Regions from separate parts of the Bradyrhizobium sp. AZCC 1588 genome, predicted to be linked through region 3. Evidence: riboswitches for the same ligand, from Rfam matches in the RefSeq annotation. Region 3 holds a riboswitch; each other region holds the start of a gene.
What was found. Region 3 has a riboswitch for cobalamin ahead of V1277_RS10030 (ribonucleoside-diphosphate reductase subunit alpha). Riboswitches for the same ligand answer to the same signal wherever they lie in the genome.
Positions count from the first base shown of each region.

Region 1: it holds a riboswitch for cobalamin, as region 3 does, so the genes downstream of both, V1277_RS31625 (TonB-dependent receptor) here and V1277_RS10030 (ribonucleoside-diphosphate reductase subunit alpha) in region 3, are expected to answer to the same signal.
Region 2: it holds a riboswitch for cobalamin, as region 3 does, so the genes downstream of both, V1277_RS12230 (TonB-dependent receptor) here and V1277_RS10030 (ribonucleoside-diphosphate reductase subunit alpha) in region 3, are expected to answer to the same signal.

Region 1 is NZ_JAZHSC010000001.1:6,777,404-6,783,039, forward strand. It holds gene V1277_RS31620 (hypothetical protein) at 992-1,393, opposite strand; gene V1277_RS31625 (TonB-dependent receptor) at 1,407-3,770, opposite strand; cobalamin riboswitch at 3,886-4,086, opposite strand; gene V1277_RS31630 (histidine phosphatase family protein) at 4,217-4,789, shown strand; gene cobT (nicotinate-nucleotide--dimethylbenzimidazole phosphoribosyltransferase) at 4,797-5,636, opposite strand, start outside.
Region 2 is NZ_JAZHSC010000001.1:2,602,644-2,608,279, forward strand. It holds gene V1277_RS12210 (MBL fold metallo-hydrolase) at 1-257, shown strand, start outside; gene V1277_RS12215 (ABC transporter substrate-binding protein) at 368-1,201, opposite strand; gene V1277_RS12220 (ABC transporter ATP-binding protein) at 1,201-1,983, opposite strand; gene V1277_RS12225 (FecCD family ABC transporter permease) at 1,980-3,023, opposite strand; cobalamin riboswitch at 3,158-3,356, shown strand; gene V1277_RS12230 (TonB-dependent receptor) at 3,470-5,636, shown strand, end outside.
Region 3 is NZ_JAZHSC010000001.1:2,142,909-2,148,544, forward strand. It holds gene V1277_RS10020 (glycosyltransferase family 87 protein) at 1-142, opposite strand, end outside; gene V1277_RS10025 (ribonucleotide-diphosphate reductase subunit beta) at 394-1,524, opposite strand; gene V1277_RS10030 (ribonucleoside-diphosphate reductase subunit alpha) at 1,550-4,456, opposite strand; cobalamin riboswitch at 4,571-4,788, opposite strand; cobalamin riboswitch at 4,922-5,135, shown strand; gene metE (5-methyltetrahydropteroyltriglutamate--homocysteine S-methyltransferase) at 5,249-5,636, shown strand, end outside.

The DNA of each region.
Region 1 (5,636 bases), 4.6 Mb from region 3:
TCCCTCAGGCGCATACTCAGGCAATCACCGCTCCGCCTCCTAGGCATTACCGGTGACAGAGAGTGTTGCGCTCCCGCCTGTTCGAGGGAAGCATCATGCCCCAATCTCAACGCCTCTCGTCCGTCATTCCATTCGCTGCAATTGAGCGCCCCGCCTGTCCGAAGTGCAAGGCCCAGATGATGCTCGTTAGCATCGAGCCAGCACGCGCCCGGGGCGTCGACTTGCAAACGTTTGAATGCGCTGTCTGCAATCAGGTACTTACGAGCTTTGCCGCGTTCGAAGACCCCATGAAGTCCAAGGGCCTTGGACGCTGGCTTCAAGGCGATTTGCACTCACCGAAATAAGGCTCGCCGGCATGAACCGGCGGATAAGCTCGCGCCCTCGTTGTCAGATATCCTCGGTTTCAGCCTCCGGCTGGCTGCGGTAGGCGTCTCGGAGCCACAGGCGATTGAGGGGAGCGTCCGCGCTAAACGCGCGGGAGCCGCCGGGCTTCCCCAGCGGCTCAAGCGTTGCGTAGCGATGTGTTGCGACGCGCAGCGTCGCGTGGCGGAACGTTGCAATGCGCCGAGGCGCACCGCGTTGCCTACCGTGATGTCGATAAGTCCTACGCGTCTCATCGACCACCCCAACATGGTGCAGTCGCGAGGCGACTTCAAGACAGTGCTGCTGCCATAAAACCTGCGCTCTCTTTATGATTGTGCCTAAGAAGGCCGCAACTGCCGTAACGAGATGTAACAAAACGAGATGTAACAAAATCATGCAATATAATAGACACGCGCGTCGGTTTTGATTGCGATGCCTGCCTCGTCCGAGCCGGTCATCCTCATCAGCGCCGACCTATTCGAGGGGTGAAGAGCTTTCGCGGGCATTGAGTACGCAACTATCCTCGAACGAAGGAGAACACCCGTTTGTCGCAGTCGCCTAATCGACAACAGAAAAATCGAAATCTTCAAAGCCGTTCGGCACGCTCCATTGATCATAATCCGCGAGCTCAACGACTGACGCGCGCGAGATATCCAGGCCGGGCCCGCCTGCATGACCCCCTCGCCGCAGCGAGAGCAATGTCGGGAGATTTCACCGCGGCATTCGTCGCGTCCGACGCACGGATCGCCTGCCATTGCGACGACCCTGATACGACGTACACCGGCCCGTCGCTCCGCTGGATCAGGCGAACACGCGCGGCATCCTCGATCCCGCTGGCCCTGACGGCATCTGACGGACTGATGGTCACACGCGTGCTGTCCACGGGTGCAAGGCCGGCAAAGCGTTCCGCTTCCGACAGGGACGGAAACGGAACGAAATACATGACGATGCCGGTCGCAAACCACATCGCGAACAGGAGACAGAACGCGACACCGAGCCATCGGTGCAACAGGACTATTCCGCCCATCATGCGGGTTACGCCCCTACCACTTGAACGCAGCGGAGATCTCATAAGTGCGCGGGGCCCCCAACAGGATCTGATCGGGATAGAACGGATCGCCCCAGATCGCGTAACGCTTGTCGGTGACGTTTCGCACCCGGAATGTCAGCCGCGTCTGGTCGACGGCGTTGAACACCGATTTCGGTATGTCGACGAAGGCATAGAGGTCCGCGACGGTATAGGCGTTCATGGTCACTGTGTTGGCATCGGTATTATAGCGATCGCCGACGTGACGGCCGACGACGCCAAGCTCAATCAGCCAGGGCGTGAAGGATCGGTACGCTGCGCCGGCGTTCGCGACGACGCGCGGCACGTTCGGCGGTGTATTGCCGGAGAACGAGCCGCCGGCAAAGTTGTAGTCGGCATACCGCGCATCGACATAGGCGACGTTGCCCCAGACCCGCAATGCCTCCGTGACGCGCACGGCAGCCGCGAGTTCGACGCCCTTCGATTCCTGCCGGCCTGCAACGTTGAGCTGCATGCCGCCGGCGGCCGCATAGACGTTCTTCCGCTCGATGTCGAACGCCGAGAACGACCACTCCGCCCTGCTATTCCAGAACAGATGCTTCACGCCGGTCTCGTAGGTCTGCGACGTCGTCAGGTCGAGCGGCTGGCGCGGCCCTAGCAGGAAGATGTTGTTGGCTGAGACGTCGGCGCCGGTCGCGTACTGGCTGAAGAAGGTCAGCCCCGGGACCGCCTCCCAGGTGTAACCGATGCGCCCCGTCACCGGCGTCCAGGACTTGGAGAAGGGAAAGCCCGCCTTCACCACGCCATTCACATCGGTCGAGTTACGATCGAGCCCGATATGCTCCATGCGCAGGCCACCGACCAGCGCGAATGTCCGCGTGATCTTCAGGCGATCCTCGAACGACAGCGATTCATTGTCAATCCGCGCCGCCTGTTGCTGCGTCGTCAGCAGGCCGTAGTACCCGCGGGCAGGATCGACCAGCGTGACCTGATCGTGCGGGAAATTGGCGGCCCCCGGTCGGACGAAATCAAGGCCGCTTGCGGCAACTGTTGTCACCAGGCGGTTGTCCATGCCGGCGATGTTCGTATCCCAGGTCAGGTCGGTGAAGTTGCCGGCGAGCTTCTGGCTGTGCGCCACGTAGAAGCGTTCCCGGTCGACCAGGTTCACATTGGCATTGAACGCCTCGACCTCGTTGTTGAACCACTCCCGCTCTGCGCCATAGCCGTAGGCCTGGCTCCTCAGCGTCAGGCCGGGCGCGAGCTTGAGCTCGAAGCCGCCGCGCAGCCACACCTCCCTCGCGACATTGCGATTGTCGAGGACGTTGTAGTTGGTGTTGAAGGTGCGATCGTCGATCGTAACCGGGCCGAGGTTCGATCCATTGTAGTTCGAGACGTAGCTTCCCGAGACGATGCCGGTCGTGACATGCGATCCGCTGAAGGCGACCGGGACCAGCGGTACGCCCCAATAGGCCTTGCCGCGATCCTCCCGGTATTCGATCGCGCCCCAGACCTTGAGATTGTCGGAGATGCGGTAGTTGAGCTGACCCGAGATATCCAGCGTCTTGGTGTTGGTATCATCGGCAAAGCCGTTGAGCGAGGAGCGGCTGATGTCGAACCGGTAGTCGAGCCCCTGAACGTTGGTGCTACCGCCGGAGCCATAATAGCTGCGGAACGAGTTCAGCGAGTCATAGGAGAATTGGGCCTCGTTCCGGATCGGCCCGGTGTGTGGCTGCTTGGTGACGAAATTGATCGCGCCGCCGCTGGCCCCCTCGCCCGACAGCAGCGAAGCCGGACCTTTGAGAAACTCCACGGCCTCGAGATTGGCCGTGTCCATGATACGCGACGTCATGTTCTGGGGGCCGATTTTGATGCCGTTGTAGAGCACGTTGATCTGGCTGTTGGTAAAGCCGCGCATCGAGAAGGCCGATGGCTCGGCCGGATTGTCGCCGGACGTCACGCCGACCGCGCCTTGCGCCACTTCCGACACGGTCCGATAGCCCTGCTCGCGGATCGTCTCGGCCGAGATCACCTCCACGGTCGCAGGCACTTCACGCACAGCTAGGCCGAGGCGCGACGCGCTTGCGGCGATGGCGTTCGTGTTGAGCGGTGTCTGCGTCGTATCCCCGGTCGGCTTCGGTGCGGTCGCTGGCGAAGCAGCTCTATTTGCCGCCGCGCGGCGCGCGCCCTGCTCGTCGCGGCCGGACGGCTTGGCCTGCTTGCGCTTCTGGTCGGTGGGCGGAGAAATTTCGACCGGTGGCAATGGCTCGCGGGAGCCCGCCTGTTGCGCGCAGACCGCGGAGATGTCGAAGGCAGCAAAAGAAGAGAGAACGCCGGACGCGAGCAGGAACTTGCGCGGCCGCGCGGCACGGAGACAGGACATGGCTGAGACCTCGGTATGACGTCAGTGGCACGTCACAGCGAACCAGGTCTCAACCTTCGGCCTGTGAGGCCTCAGCTGAAGCCGAATGTCTGTACTCCCCGACCGACATTTTCGCGTGTGACCACGGCTGACGGCAGGTCTCCTGGCTTGCGGGTCGTTACCTTGCGTCGCCTTCCCGGGACCGAGATGCCCAGTGGCGCGTGACGCAAGATTCTCCGCTCACAGTTGCGGGGGCAGCTACGGCATTGAGGAAACCTCCTCGCACCGCATTCCCTTTTCATCCCCGTAAGGGGAAACCGTCGGAACCATCTAGGATTAAGTCGAACGCAGAGTCAATGTGCAGTCGCCGGTGCGACGTTCGTATGGAGCGACGGCCTGCATTGACAACGGCTCAGCCAAAAGTGCTATCGCAGGCATCGCAGTTCAGACATCCCTGGAGACGTTGAATGGAAGGTGAATCCTTCCTCTGGCTGGTCCGGCATGCCGTCGTCGACGGCATCGCAGGGACGATTCACGCTTCGGACGCTCCGGCCGATCTCAGCGACCGGACGCAACTGGACGCGCTGCGACAACATCTCCCGAAGGGCGCTGCGAGCCACGCAAGCCCGTCGCGGCGCACCGTCGATACGGCCCGCGCGCTGGGGCTTGATCCGATCCTGGTGAGCGAACTCCGGGAGCAGGATTTTGGCGACTGGACCGGAAAACGCCATGACGACCTCGCGGCCGCCGGCGGCGAAGGCTACGCAAGATTCTGGAGTGACCCCGCACGTTCGCGGCCGCCGGGCGGCGAGAGCTTTAAAGACCAGATCGTCAGGGTTCAGCGGGGCCTCGGCCAGCTCGCGGCGGGTTCGGCAACCCTTGTCGTCCATTCCGGCACCATCCGCGCCGCGCTGTGCATCGCGCTCGACCTCACGCCAGAGTCCGCCTTGCGCTTCGTGATCGACCCATTGTCCCTCACCCGCATCGACCGACTGTCGATGGGGTGGCGGGTGGTGTCGGTCAATCAGCGCGTTGGCTAAACCGCCGTCATCCGGCTGGACGATCCGGCACATTGGCCTGCGCAAAAGTCGCCATGCCGTTGTGCAGGGCGCATGCAAGCCGCACCAGCGGCAATGCGATCGCGGCACCCGATCCCTCGCCGAGCCTGAGATCCAGACTGACCAGCGGATGTACATTAAGGGCCCCAAGAACCAAGCGGTGTCCCTGCTCCGCCGATTGATGCGAGGGCAGAAGAAAGGGCTGACACGACCGATTGAGACGCACCGCCGTCAAGGCCGCCACCGAGACGATGAAGCCGTCGATCAGGACTGGAATGCGACGCTGCGCGGCCGCGATGATTGCACCGCAAATGGCCGCGATCTCGAGACTGCCGACCGCACACAGGATTCTTTCGGCAGAGGCACCCGTGAGACCATGCCGCGCCAACGCGGCATCGATCAAACGCGCCTTGCGGACCCGGCCGGCGGCATCGACACCTGTGCCACTGCCGGCAACCTCCTCCGCGCTCACGCCGAGCAAGGCCGAGGCGATCGCCGCCGATGTCGTGGTATTGCCTATACCCATCTCGCCGAAGATGAGAAGATCTGGCTGCCCGGCCTCCGCGCGCAACACGGCCCGCCTCCCGCATTCGAACGCAAAGGCCAACTCCGCCGGCTCAAGCGCCGCCTCCACGCTGAAATCGCGGCTGCCGCAGCGCGGCTTGTCGGTGACAATGCCCGCCAGCGGCGATTCCGCCAGCGTGCCGGCGTCGACGACCTCGAGACTCGAACCCAATTCGCGCGCCAGAACCGAGATCGCGGCGCCGCCCGCGGCGAAGTTCGCCATCATCGCGATGGTCACCTCCTGTGGATAGGCCGACACGCCCTG
Region 2 (5,636 bases), 460 kb from region 3:
AGCGCGCTAAGCACGGCACGATCTCGGGCGCGCTCCATGCGCCCTATCCCGGCATCGCCGAGAGCCTCAAGCCCGGCGGTATGCTGCGCGAAGTCGCCGCCGCGACCGGCCGCCGGGTGGTGTTCTTCTGCGCCTTCGGCGAACGCTCCGCGATGGCGGTGGCCGCGGCGAAGAACGCGGGGCTCGCCAACACCGCCCATATCGAAGGCGGGCTGGACGCGTGGAAGAAGGTAGGTGGCCCGGTGGTTCAAGGGTGAAGATCGCAGGGTGGGCAAAGGCGCAAGCGCCGTGCCCACCATCTATCAGCACATCGACTCTGGATGGTGGGCACGCTTCGCTTTGCCCACCCTACAAAATCGAGCAAGCCTCACCGCCCCACCCGCGCCAATTCCGCCGTCAGCGCATCGAGCGCGTCGGCCAGCATCACGCCGCCGCATTCGGTCAGGCGCTCCGGAATTACGATGCGCCGCTCCCGCGGGTAGAAGCGCTCCAGCGCCGGATGGACCAGAAACGCCTGGCCGTCGTCTCGCGCATAATCGCCGGCTTGCGAAACCACGATGAAATCGGGCCTCAAGGACACGACCGCTTCCAGCGAGGCAAAGCCGCCGAAGGTAAAGCCGAGATCGCCGGCGGCGCTGCGCAGCCCGACTTCGCGCAGCATCGAACCGAGAAAACTGTCGCTGCCCGCTACCCAGCCGCGCCGCGACAGCGGCAGCACGCGATAATGCCGCTCGGCGGCGGCACGGCGGGCGCGCGCCAATGCAGCGTCGAGCCGCGCGATTTCGGCGGCCGCGCGATCGGGGTGTCCAGTCCTATCGCCGACCTCGCGGATCTGCGCGCGGGCTTCGTCGAGGTTTCGCGGCACGGCGAGCTCGGCAAGATGAAGGCCCTTCGTCTTCAACAGCTCCCGCGTCGAGCGCTTGTCAAACGCACTGGCGATGACCAGGTCCGGCTTGAGCAAGAGCACGTCCTCGGCCGCGCCTGATAATACCGGATAGCGGCTGATGTCGCCCGCCTGCGATTGCCGGCCGTCGCGCGCGAAGCGGCTGAGGCCCAAAATCTGCTCGGGGTCGGCCAGCGTCAGCAGCAGCTGATCGCTGCAGACATTCATCGACACCATACGCGGAAGGCTGGCCGCGAATGCCGCGCCGCTTGACATCGCCAACGCGACGATCGCGACAAGAAAGCCGAACCGTGGCATCAGATATCCGCCCAGGGCACGATGACCGCCTCGCGCTGATATTCCGCGCGGTAGGCGCTGATCCGAAACACGTCCGCCATCACCTGCTCCGATAACCCCTCGCTCGGCGTGCCCCACGACACTAGATTGCCTTCCTTCAGCACCAGCACATGGTCGGCAAACCGCGCAGCAAGCCCGAGATCGTGCGTCACCACGATGACCAGCACGCCCTTGTCCGCGGTCGCGCGCAAGTTCTTCATGACGTCGATCTGGTGCCGCGGATCGAGCGAGGCGGTCGGCTCGTCGGCCAGGATGATCGGCGCCTCCACCGCGAGCGCACGCGCCAGCGCCACGCGGCTGCGCTCGCCGCCGGACAACTCGGTGACGCGGCGATCGCTGAACTCCATCACGTCGACCGCCTGCATCGCGCGCAGCACGGCCTCGGCGTCTTTCGGCGACAGCCGCGCCGGATCGGTTGCGCCATGCGGGTAGCGGCCGAGCGCCACGATATCGCGCGCCGGCAGCGGCCAATGCACGAGATGCCCCTGCGGCAGATAACCGAAACGTTTGGCGCGCTCGCGCAGCGGCAGCGAGGCCAGCGCATCGCCGCCGACCGCGATCTCGCCTTCGGAGGGGATTAGCCCGGCCAGCGCCCGCAACAACGTCGTCTTACCGGCGCCGTTCGGGCCGACCAGCGCCACCAGGTGTCCCGCCGATAGCGCCAGCGAAACGTCCCTCAGCACGACGCGGCCGGCGAGCCGCACGCCGAGTCTCCTTGCGATCAGCAGCGCAGCCTCGCTCATGCGACGCCTCCGCCGAGCGCGCGGCGTTCGCGCATGATCAGATAGAGGAAGAACGGCACGCCGATGATCGAGGTCAGCACGCCGACCTTGATGTCCGACGTCGAGGGAATGATGCGCACCGCAATATCGGCAGCTAGCAATAGCGCCGAGCCTGCGAGTGCGCTCGGCACCAACAGCCGCCCGGGATCGTGGCCGATCAACGGCCGCATCAGATGCGGCGCGACCAGGCCGATGAAACCGATGGTGCCGGTGACGGCGACCGCGCCGCCGACACCGAGCGCGACGCCCGAAATCACGAATAACCGTAAGCGCCCGACATCGACGCCGAGGCTCTGCGCGGTTTCCTCGCCCAGGCTCAGCGCCCGAAAGGCATGGCGCTGGCTGAACAGCATCAGCGCGCCGGCAATGATGAAGGGAAACGCCAGCATCACATGCTGAAAGCTGCGGTCCTCCAGCGAGCCGAGCAGCCAGAATGCGATCTCCAGCACCACGAAGGGATTGCTGGAGAGGTTCATCACCAGCGCGGTGGCAGCGCCCGCAAAGCTCGAAATCGCCAGTCCCGACAGAATGAGGATCAGCAAACCCGCATTGCGGCCGGCGATCGAGAGCAGCACGAACACCGAAGCGAATGCCGCAACGATCGCCGCGACCGGGAGCGCATAGGAGCGCACGTCGGCCAGCCCGAGCGCGATCACCAGCACTGCGCCGAACGCGGCCGATTGCGGCGCGCCGAACAGCGAGGGCGAAGCCAGCGGATTGCGGAGCAAACCCTGCAGCGACGCGCCTGACAGCCCGAGAATGGCACCGATTGCGAGCGCCAGCAGCGTGCGCGGCAGGCGGATTTCCCGCACGATGACCTGCGCCACCTCGCTGCCGCCGCCGAACAGCGCTTCCGCCACCGCAAGCGGCGACAGCCGCACCGGCCCGATGCCGAGCGAGATCAGCATCAAGAGCGCAACGAGGGCGGCAAGCGCCGCGGTCGCGCCGATCCGCCGGCGCGCGGCTTCCTCATTGGTCAGGGTTACGGCCTCAACACTCATCGATCGTCCTAAAGCAGGTTTACCCGCCCCGGTACAGACGGCGGGCAGGCGTGCTCATGCGGCAAAAATAGCGCACTCGTCCAGTGAGGATCGCCGGACGCCCCGGGGCGCATTGACTCGGACTTTGACAAACTTCTACCATAGTTCCCGACGGTTCCCGTTTGGGGATCAAAAGGGAATGCGGTGCGGGGAAATCCCCCAATTCCGCGGCTGCCCCCGCAACTGTAAGCGGCGAATCCTTCGTCATAAGCCACTGGGCATCTCGGTCCTGGGAAGGCGACGATGGGGTAACGACCCGCGAGCCAGGAGACCTGCCGTCAGCCGTGGTCACACGCGAAGATGTCGGTCGGGGAGTACAGACATTAGCTTCACCAGAGCTGCTCAAAGCACATGGTGAGACTTGGTTCGCTGTGACGTGCCACTGACGTCATACCGAGGTCCAAGTCATGTCTTTCACCAACAGAGCCGCAAGGCGCCGCCGCTTTTGGCTCGCTTCCAGTTTTCTCGTTCCCATCGTGTCGCTCGGCATTTCCGGCGCGCACGCGCAGACGCCGGAGCCATTGCCGCCGATCGAGGTAACTTCGCCTACCGACCCGAACCGGACCCGCGCCAAGCCGACCTATGATGAACCATCGACCTCGCGCCGCATCGTGCCCGCGGCTGCACCGTCGACCGGCACGCGACCTGCGGCGGGGACCGGCTCGAACGTCGCATCGCAAAGGGCCCCGCAAGGCGCAGGCGGCGGACGGCAGTTCTCCGGCATCGTCGGCACGTCCGCAACCGTCATTACCGCGGACGACATTGCGCATTCGCCGGCGCAGACCTTGCCCGACATCATCGCGCAGGTGCCGGGCGTGCAATTGACCAGCCTTTACGGCGGTGTGAACGGCGCCAAGACGTCCGTCGACCTCCGCGGCTTCGGCGCCTTCGCGACGGCCAATAGCCTCGTCCTGATCAATGGCCGCAGGCTCAACGATATCGATATGGCCGGCGTCGATCTTTCGACCATTCCGCTCAATTCGATCGAACGGATCGAAATCACCCGTGGCAACAGCGGCGCGGTGCTCTACGGCGACAACGCGGTCGGCGGCGTCGTCAACATCGTCCTGAAGGACGGCGCCGGCGGCCCGCCTGTCGCGATTCGCAGCGAAGCCGGCGTCGGCTCGTTCAACCAGCGGCTTGCGAACATTTCGACCGCGACCAACTACGGACCTTGGTCGACGTCCTTCTATGGCAACGCCATCAAGTCTGATGGTTACCGGGTCAACAACGCCCTCGACCAGCGCAACGGGGTCGGCAATCTCAATTATACCACACCGGACCTCAAGGCCTTCCTTACAGTGACCGGTGACGACCAGAAGCTCGGCTTCCCGGGCGGACGCACCGTCGATCCCTCAATCGGACTCAATCAACTCGTCACTGATCGCAGGGGCACCAATACGCCGTTCGACTACGGCAATCAGCAGGGCGCCAGCGCAACCACCGGCTTTACCAAGACGATCATGAACGGCGTCGACCTCATCGTCGACGGCGGCTTTCGGAAGAAGGACACGCAAAGCGGTTTCTTCGGTGCGGTACCGTTTGCGTCGCCGCTGCCGAGCTTCTCCTCGACCTATAACGATGCGGCACTGCAGACCTGGTCGATCACGCCGCGACTGAGCGTCAAGAACTCGATCCTCGGGATGCCCTCACAGATCCTGACCGGCATCGATTATTACGATGCGACGTTCAACCAGGAACGCGGGGCGTTCAAAGGCCTTCCGCCTACCCACATCTACGATCTGTCGCAACAGACGGTGGCGGGCTATTGGCAGCAAACCGTCGGTCTGTTGCCGACGACGGATTTCTCCTATGGCGCCAGGATTCAAAACACCAGCCTGAGTGCCCGGGATCGGTTTGATCCCAATGCGCCCGGTTGCGCCATGTTCTTCAATTGCAGCCCAGCGGCCTCTCCGTTGGACAGCAACGAAACACAATACGCGCTGCATGCTGGGCTCGAGCATCGATTCAATAGCGTGTTCTCGGTATTCGGCCGCGCCGCGCGCGCATTCCGTACCCCGACCGTCGACGAGCGCGTCTCCAGCGGCCCCTTCTTCGTTCCAGGGACTTTCGAGTTGAAGACGCAGACCTCCCACGACATCGAGGGCGGCTTCCGCATCAAGAGCGGTGGCTTCCAGATGCAATCGAGCATCTACAACATGGACCTCGAGAACGAGATCCATTTCATCCCGGCGCTGTTTTTCAACGTCAACCTCGGTCCGACCCGCCGCTACGGCTCGGAGACCAGCGCTTCGCTGCGTGTCAGTGACACGGTGACGCTCCGCGGCGGCGTGGCCTACACCCGCGCTGTCTTCCGCGAGGGTGCATTCGCCGGCAATGACGTGCCGCTGGTGTCGCGTTACACCGCAAGCGGCGGCGTGACCTGGAACATCTGGCAGAACTATCTGGTGTTCGACGCCACGGTGCGGGCCTGGAGCGAACGCATCATGGACAATGACCAGGCCAATACCCAGCACCGCATTCCGGCGGACGCCACCGTCGATTTGAAACTGAGCGGCGCCTACGACCGCTTCTTCTGGTCTGTCGGCGTGAATAATCTGTTCAACGCGCTCT
Region 3 (5,636 bases):
CGTAGACCCACCAGTGCGAGAAATACGCCACTCCGCAAAGGCTCACATTTGCAACCGCCAGTACCAAGCAGACCCTGACGAGCCATTCGGGAATTGGAGCTTGGTCGTGGCTGGGTTTGGGGGTGGAAAGAGAGGCGGTCATGCGCAGTCCTTGCCTGGGCGCGCGCGTTGTCCGAACGCGCACGCCTTCAAGCAATAGGCCGGACTGAATTGAGGAAATCTTAAGTTTTCGGGCGCAAGCGGCGGGATTTTACGTCGTCCCTGCGAACGCAGGGACCCATAACCACCGGAGCTAACTGTTACAATGAGCGTCCACCTAAATGCCTCATTGAGGAATCACGCGGTGTGGGTCCCCGCGTGCGCGGGACGACGAGCGGAGAGCATCCGCCCCCCCTACTCCCAGCTCAGCGCACCGCCGTTCTGGTACTCGATCACCCGAGTCTCGAAGAAATTCTTCTCCTTCTTCAGGTCCATCGCTTCCGACATCCAGGGGAACGGATTCTCGGTCTCGTCGAACACCCGCTGCAGCCCGAGCTGCGCGCAGCGGCGGTTGGCGATGAAGTGCATGTAGCTCTCGCACAACGCCGTATTCAGCCCGAGAAACCCGCGCGGCATGGTGTCTCGCCCGTAGGCCGCTTCCAGTTCGGCCGCCTCGCGCACCATGGCGCGGACTTCGTCCTGGAACGCCTTGGTCCATAGATGCGGGTTTTCGATCTTGATCTGGTTGATGACATCGATGCCGAAATTCAGGTGAATGGATTCATCGCGCAGGATGTACTGGTACTGCTCGGCGATGCCGACCATCTTGTTGCGGCGGCCGAGCGAGAGGATCTGCGCGAAGCCCGTATAGAACCACATGCCTTCGAATATGACGTAGAAGGCGACGAGATCGCGCAAGAATGCCTGATCGGCTTGCGGCGTCCCGGTCTTAAAATTGGGATCGTCGAGATGCTGCGTGTGCTTCAGCGCCCAGGCTGCTTTGTCGGTAATCGACGGCACCTCGCGATACATATTGAATAGCTCGCCCTCATCGAGCCCCAGGCTTTCGACGATGTATTGAAAGGTGTGCGTATGAACCGCCTCCTCGAAGGATTGCCGCAGCAGATATTGCCGGCACTCCGGATTGGTCAGATGGCGGTAGATCGCCAGCACGATATTGTTGGCGACCAGGCTTTCGGAGGCCGCGAAGAATCCGAGGTTGCGCTTGATGGCGCGGCGCTCGTCTTCCGTCAGCCCGTCGCGCGATTTCCACAGCGCGATGTCGGCCTGCATGGAAACTTCGGTCGGCATCCAGTGATTATTGCAGCCGGCGAGATATTTCTCCCAGGCCCATTTGTATTTCAGCGGCAGCAATTGATTGACGTCGGCGCGGCAGTTGATCATCCGCTTGTCGTCGACAGATACGCGTCCGCCGCGACGATCTATCATGCCGAGGCCGGTTTGTTCGGCCTGGGCATCGGATTGCGCCACGAGGGGCGGCGGCGTCTGACGCGGGGATGCGGATGGTTCGGACCAGTCGAGCATTGTGGCTTCCTTTGTTTTTTGCTGCTTACTGGCAGGCTTCGCATTCGGGATTGTCGATCGAACACGCCACCGCACCGGTTAAATCCGGCGCGGTGGCGGCCGGCGCGACGATGATTGGGGCTGGAGCCATCATCGCCGCGGACGCGACGCTGTTGAGCTTGCCGTCGGTCCCCCGGAGCGTGGACTTTTCGACATGCGTCGCGCTGCGCGAGCGCAGGTAATAGGTCGTCTTCAACCCGCGCGCCCACGCCAACCGATAGAGCGCATCGAGCTTCTTGCCGCTAGGATTGGCGATATAGAGGTTGAGCGACTGCGACTGGTCGATCCATTTCTGCCGCCGCGACGCCGCCTCGATCAGCCAGGCGCTGTCGATCTCGAACGCGGTGGCATAGAGCGCCTTGAGGTCGTCGGGAATGCGATCGATGGCCCCCAAGCTGCCGTCGAAATATTTGAGGTCGTTGACCATCACCTCGTCCCACAGTCCGCGCGCCTTGAGGTCGCGGACCAGAAACTCGTTCACCACGGTGAAGTCGCCGGACATGTTGGATTTGACGTAAAGGTTCTGGTAGGCGGGCTCGATCGACTGCGCGACGCCGCAGATGTTGGAAATCGTCGCGGTCGGCGCGATCGCCATCACGTTCGAATTGCGCATGCCGGTCGATTTGACCCGCTCGCGCAAGCTATCCCAGTCGAGCGTCATGCCGCGGTCCATCGCGAGACCACCGCGGGCTTCGGCCAACAGTTCGATCGAATCGATCGGCAAAATACCGCGGCTCCACAGTGAGCCATCGAACGACGGATAGCGCCCGCGCTCGGCGGCGAGATCGACGGAGGCCGAAATGGCGTAATAGGAAATCATCTCCATGCTGGTATCGGCGAACGTCACCGCCGCATCGGAAGCCATCGCAATCCGCATCGCCTGCAGCGCATCCTGAAATCCCATCAGCCCGAGACCGACCGGGCGGTGCCGCAGGTTCGAACGTCGCGCTTCGGGGATGGTATAGAAATTGATGTCGATGACGTTGTCGAGCATGCGCATTGCCGTCGTCACACTGCGTTGCAGCCGCGCCTGGTCCAGCCGGCCTTCCCGCACATGGTGGAGCAGGTTGATCGAGCCGAGATTGCAGACGGCGGTTTCCTCGTCGGAGGTATTGAGCGTGATTTCCGTGCAGAGGTTCGAGGAATGAATCACGCCGGCATGGCGCTGCGGCGAGCGCAGATTGCAGGGATCTTTGAACGTGATCCAGGGATGCCCGGTCTCAAACAGCATGGTCAGCATCCTGCGCCACAGATCCGTGGCGCGGATCTGCTTGAACACGCGGATCTCGCCCCGCGCCGCCCTTGCTTCGTAAGCCGCGTAACGCTCGGCGAATGCGTTGCCGTAGAGGTCATGCAGGTCGGGCGTCTCGTCCGGCGAGAACAGCGTCCATTCGCCGCCGGCCTCGACGCGCTGCATGAACAGGTCCGGCACCCAGTTCGCGGTGTTCATGTCATGGGTGCGGCGGCGGTCGTCGCCGGTGTTCTTGCGCAGGTCCAAAAATTCCTCGATGTCGATATGCCAGGTTTCGAGATAGGCGCAGACTGCGCCCTTGCGCTTGCCGCCCTGGTTGACGGCGATCGCGGTGTCATTGGCCACCTTTAGAAACGGCACCACGCCCTGGCTTTCGCCATTGGTGCCCTTGATGTGCGCGCCGAGCCCACGCACGCGGGTCCAGTCGTTGCCGAGTCCGCCGGAATATTTTGCAAGCAGCGCATTGTCCTTGACCGACTTGAAGATGCCGTCGAGATCGTCGGCGATGGTGGTGAGGAAGCAGGACGACAATTGCGGCCGCAGCGTGCCGGAATTGAACAGCGTCGGCGTCGAGGCCATGAAGTCGAACGACGATAAGAGATCGTAGAACTCGATGGCGCGCGCCTCGCGGTCGATCTCGCGGACGGCCAGCCCCATCGCGACGCGCATGAAGAACGCCTGCGGCAGCTCGATCCGGTTGCCGTGCACATGCAGGAAATAGCGATCGTACAGCGTCTGCAGACCCAGGAACTGAAACGCCAGGTCGCGTTCCGGCTTCAACGCGGCAGCAAGCTTTTTCAGGTCGAAGCGTGCCAGATCGGGATCGAGCAGTTCGGCGTTGATGCCGGCCTTGATATAGGCCGGAAAGTACTCGCCGTAGCGCTCGGCCATCTCGGCCTGCGACGCGCTCGTCGGCGTATCATGCACGAAAGACAGCACCTCGGTGCGCAGCTTGTCGAGCAAGAGCCGCGCGCTGACATAGGCGTAGTTCGGCTCCTGCTCCACCAGCGTGCGCGCGGCCATCACCGACGCCAGCGCCAGTTCGTCCTCGCTGATGCCATCATAGAGATTGCGCTGCGTCTCGGCGAGCACCGCCGTGGCGCCGACGCCCTCGAGGCCAGTGCAGGCTTCTTCGATGATCAGCGTCAGCCGCGCGATGTCGAGGGGGACCTGCGCGCCGCTGGCCAGCGTGACACGTAACGAGGGCTTCCCCGATGGCTGGGCGGCCTTGGCCACGTCCTGTCCGGCACGCTGGCGCGTGCGTTCCTCGCGATAGAGCACATAGGCGCGCGCGACCTTGTGATGCTCGCTGCGCATCAGGGCAAGTTCAACCTGGTCCTGCACGTCCTCGATATGAAAGGTGCGGCCCTCGCTCATCCGGCGCGACAGCGCGCCGACGACTTCGGCGGTCAGTTGCTCGACGATTTCATGCACGCGGCGGGAGGCCGCCGCGCCATGTCCCTCGACCGCGAGAAACGCCTTGGTCATCGCCACCGAAATCTTGCTCGCGTCGAATTTCGAAACCGTGCCGTTGCGGCGAATCACCTGCATCGGCGGCTGCGCTTCCGAGGCGGCAAGCGATTCGGGACGCAGTCGGATGAATGGAGCGGCGTTGGCTTCGCGATCGAGAGAGAGTGACATCAAGAGACCCCGTGATGGTGTTGGGGCCGGATGTCTGAAGACGCTACAGCTTTAGCCCACGCGAAAACGCGGGCACGAATCTGCAAGCGCCGCCGGGACACCCCGCCCGTGGACGTTTTCTTCGGTGTCGCGGCAGGTCTCCTGGCTCGCAGGTCGCCGTTGTTCCCGTGTCTTCCCAATGCGATGCCGCATCAGTGACGTAAGATTCGGGAGCAACTCACTGCTTACAGTTGCGGGGGCAGCGCCGGATTTTCGCGCTTTCGCGCGATCACCGGCTTCCCTCTTAGCCACCATGTGTTGGGCCATGGCGGACCGTGACGGCTATATCTCGTGTTATTCGGATGCGGCTGTCAATGGGGCGAGCGGGCGATGTGCAAGAATTTCGGCGACGGAACCCTATGGCTGTGAACAACGATCACAACGCACCGGTGAATGTCGTCGAGTTGACGTGCCTGCCGCGTTGCCGATAAGTGGACCCGTCGTGGTTCTTCGGGAGACGTTCTTCCGAAGCTAAGAGGGAAGCCGGTGCGGCCGAAAAGCCAAAGCCGGAGCTGCCCCCGCAACTGTAAGCAGCGAGCCGCTGTCCAACAAAGTCACTGAGACCTCGCAAGGTTTCGGGAAGGCCGGACAGCAGCATTGACCCGCGAGCCAGGAGACCTGCCTCGACAACATACACGTCCTCGGGCGGGGTGTCCCGGTGGTGCGGTTGCGATTTTCCGCGCGCGCTCTGCCGTCCGCGAAAAATCCAGACGTGTCACTTCGGCCTTTGCCCCCAACTTTTGGGGTTAAGCCATGTCTTCTTCCAAAGCTACGTCTTCTTCCACCATCTCCACTTCTTCACTTTCCGTTGCCTCCCTCGGCACGCCGCGCATCGGTCCGCGCCGCGAGCTGAAATTCGCGCTGGAGAGTTTCTGGTCGGGCGCAACCGACGAGAAGGCGCTGATCGAAACCGGCGTCGGCCTTCGCGCCGCCAACTGGGCGCGCCAGAAAAAGCTCGGCGTCAGCGTGATCCCGTCGAACGATTTCTCGTTCTACGACCAGGTGCTCGACACATCAGTGATGATAGGCGCAATCCCGGAGATCTATCGCTGGAACGGCGGGCCGGTCTCGCTTGCGACTTACTTCGCGATGGCCCGCGGCGCGCAAGGCAAGGCGCATGAGGCGAGCTGCGGCCATGCCC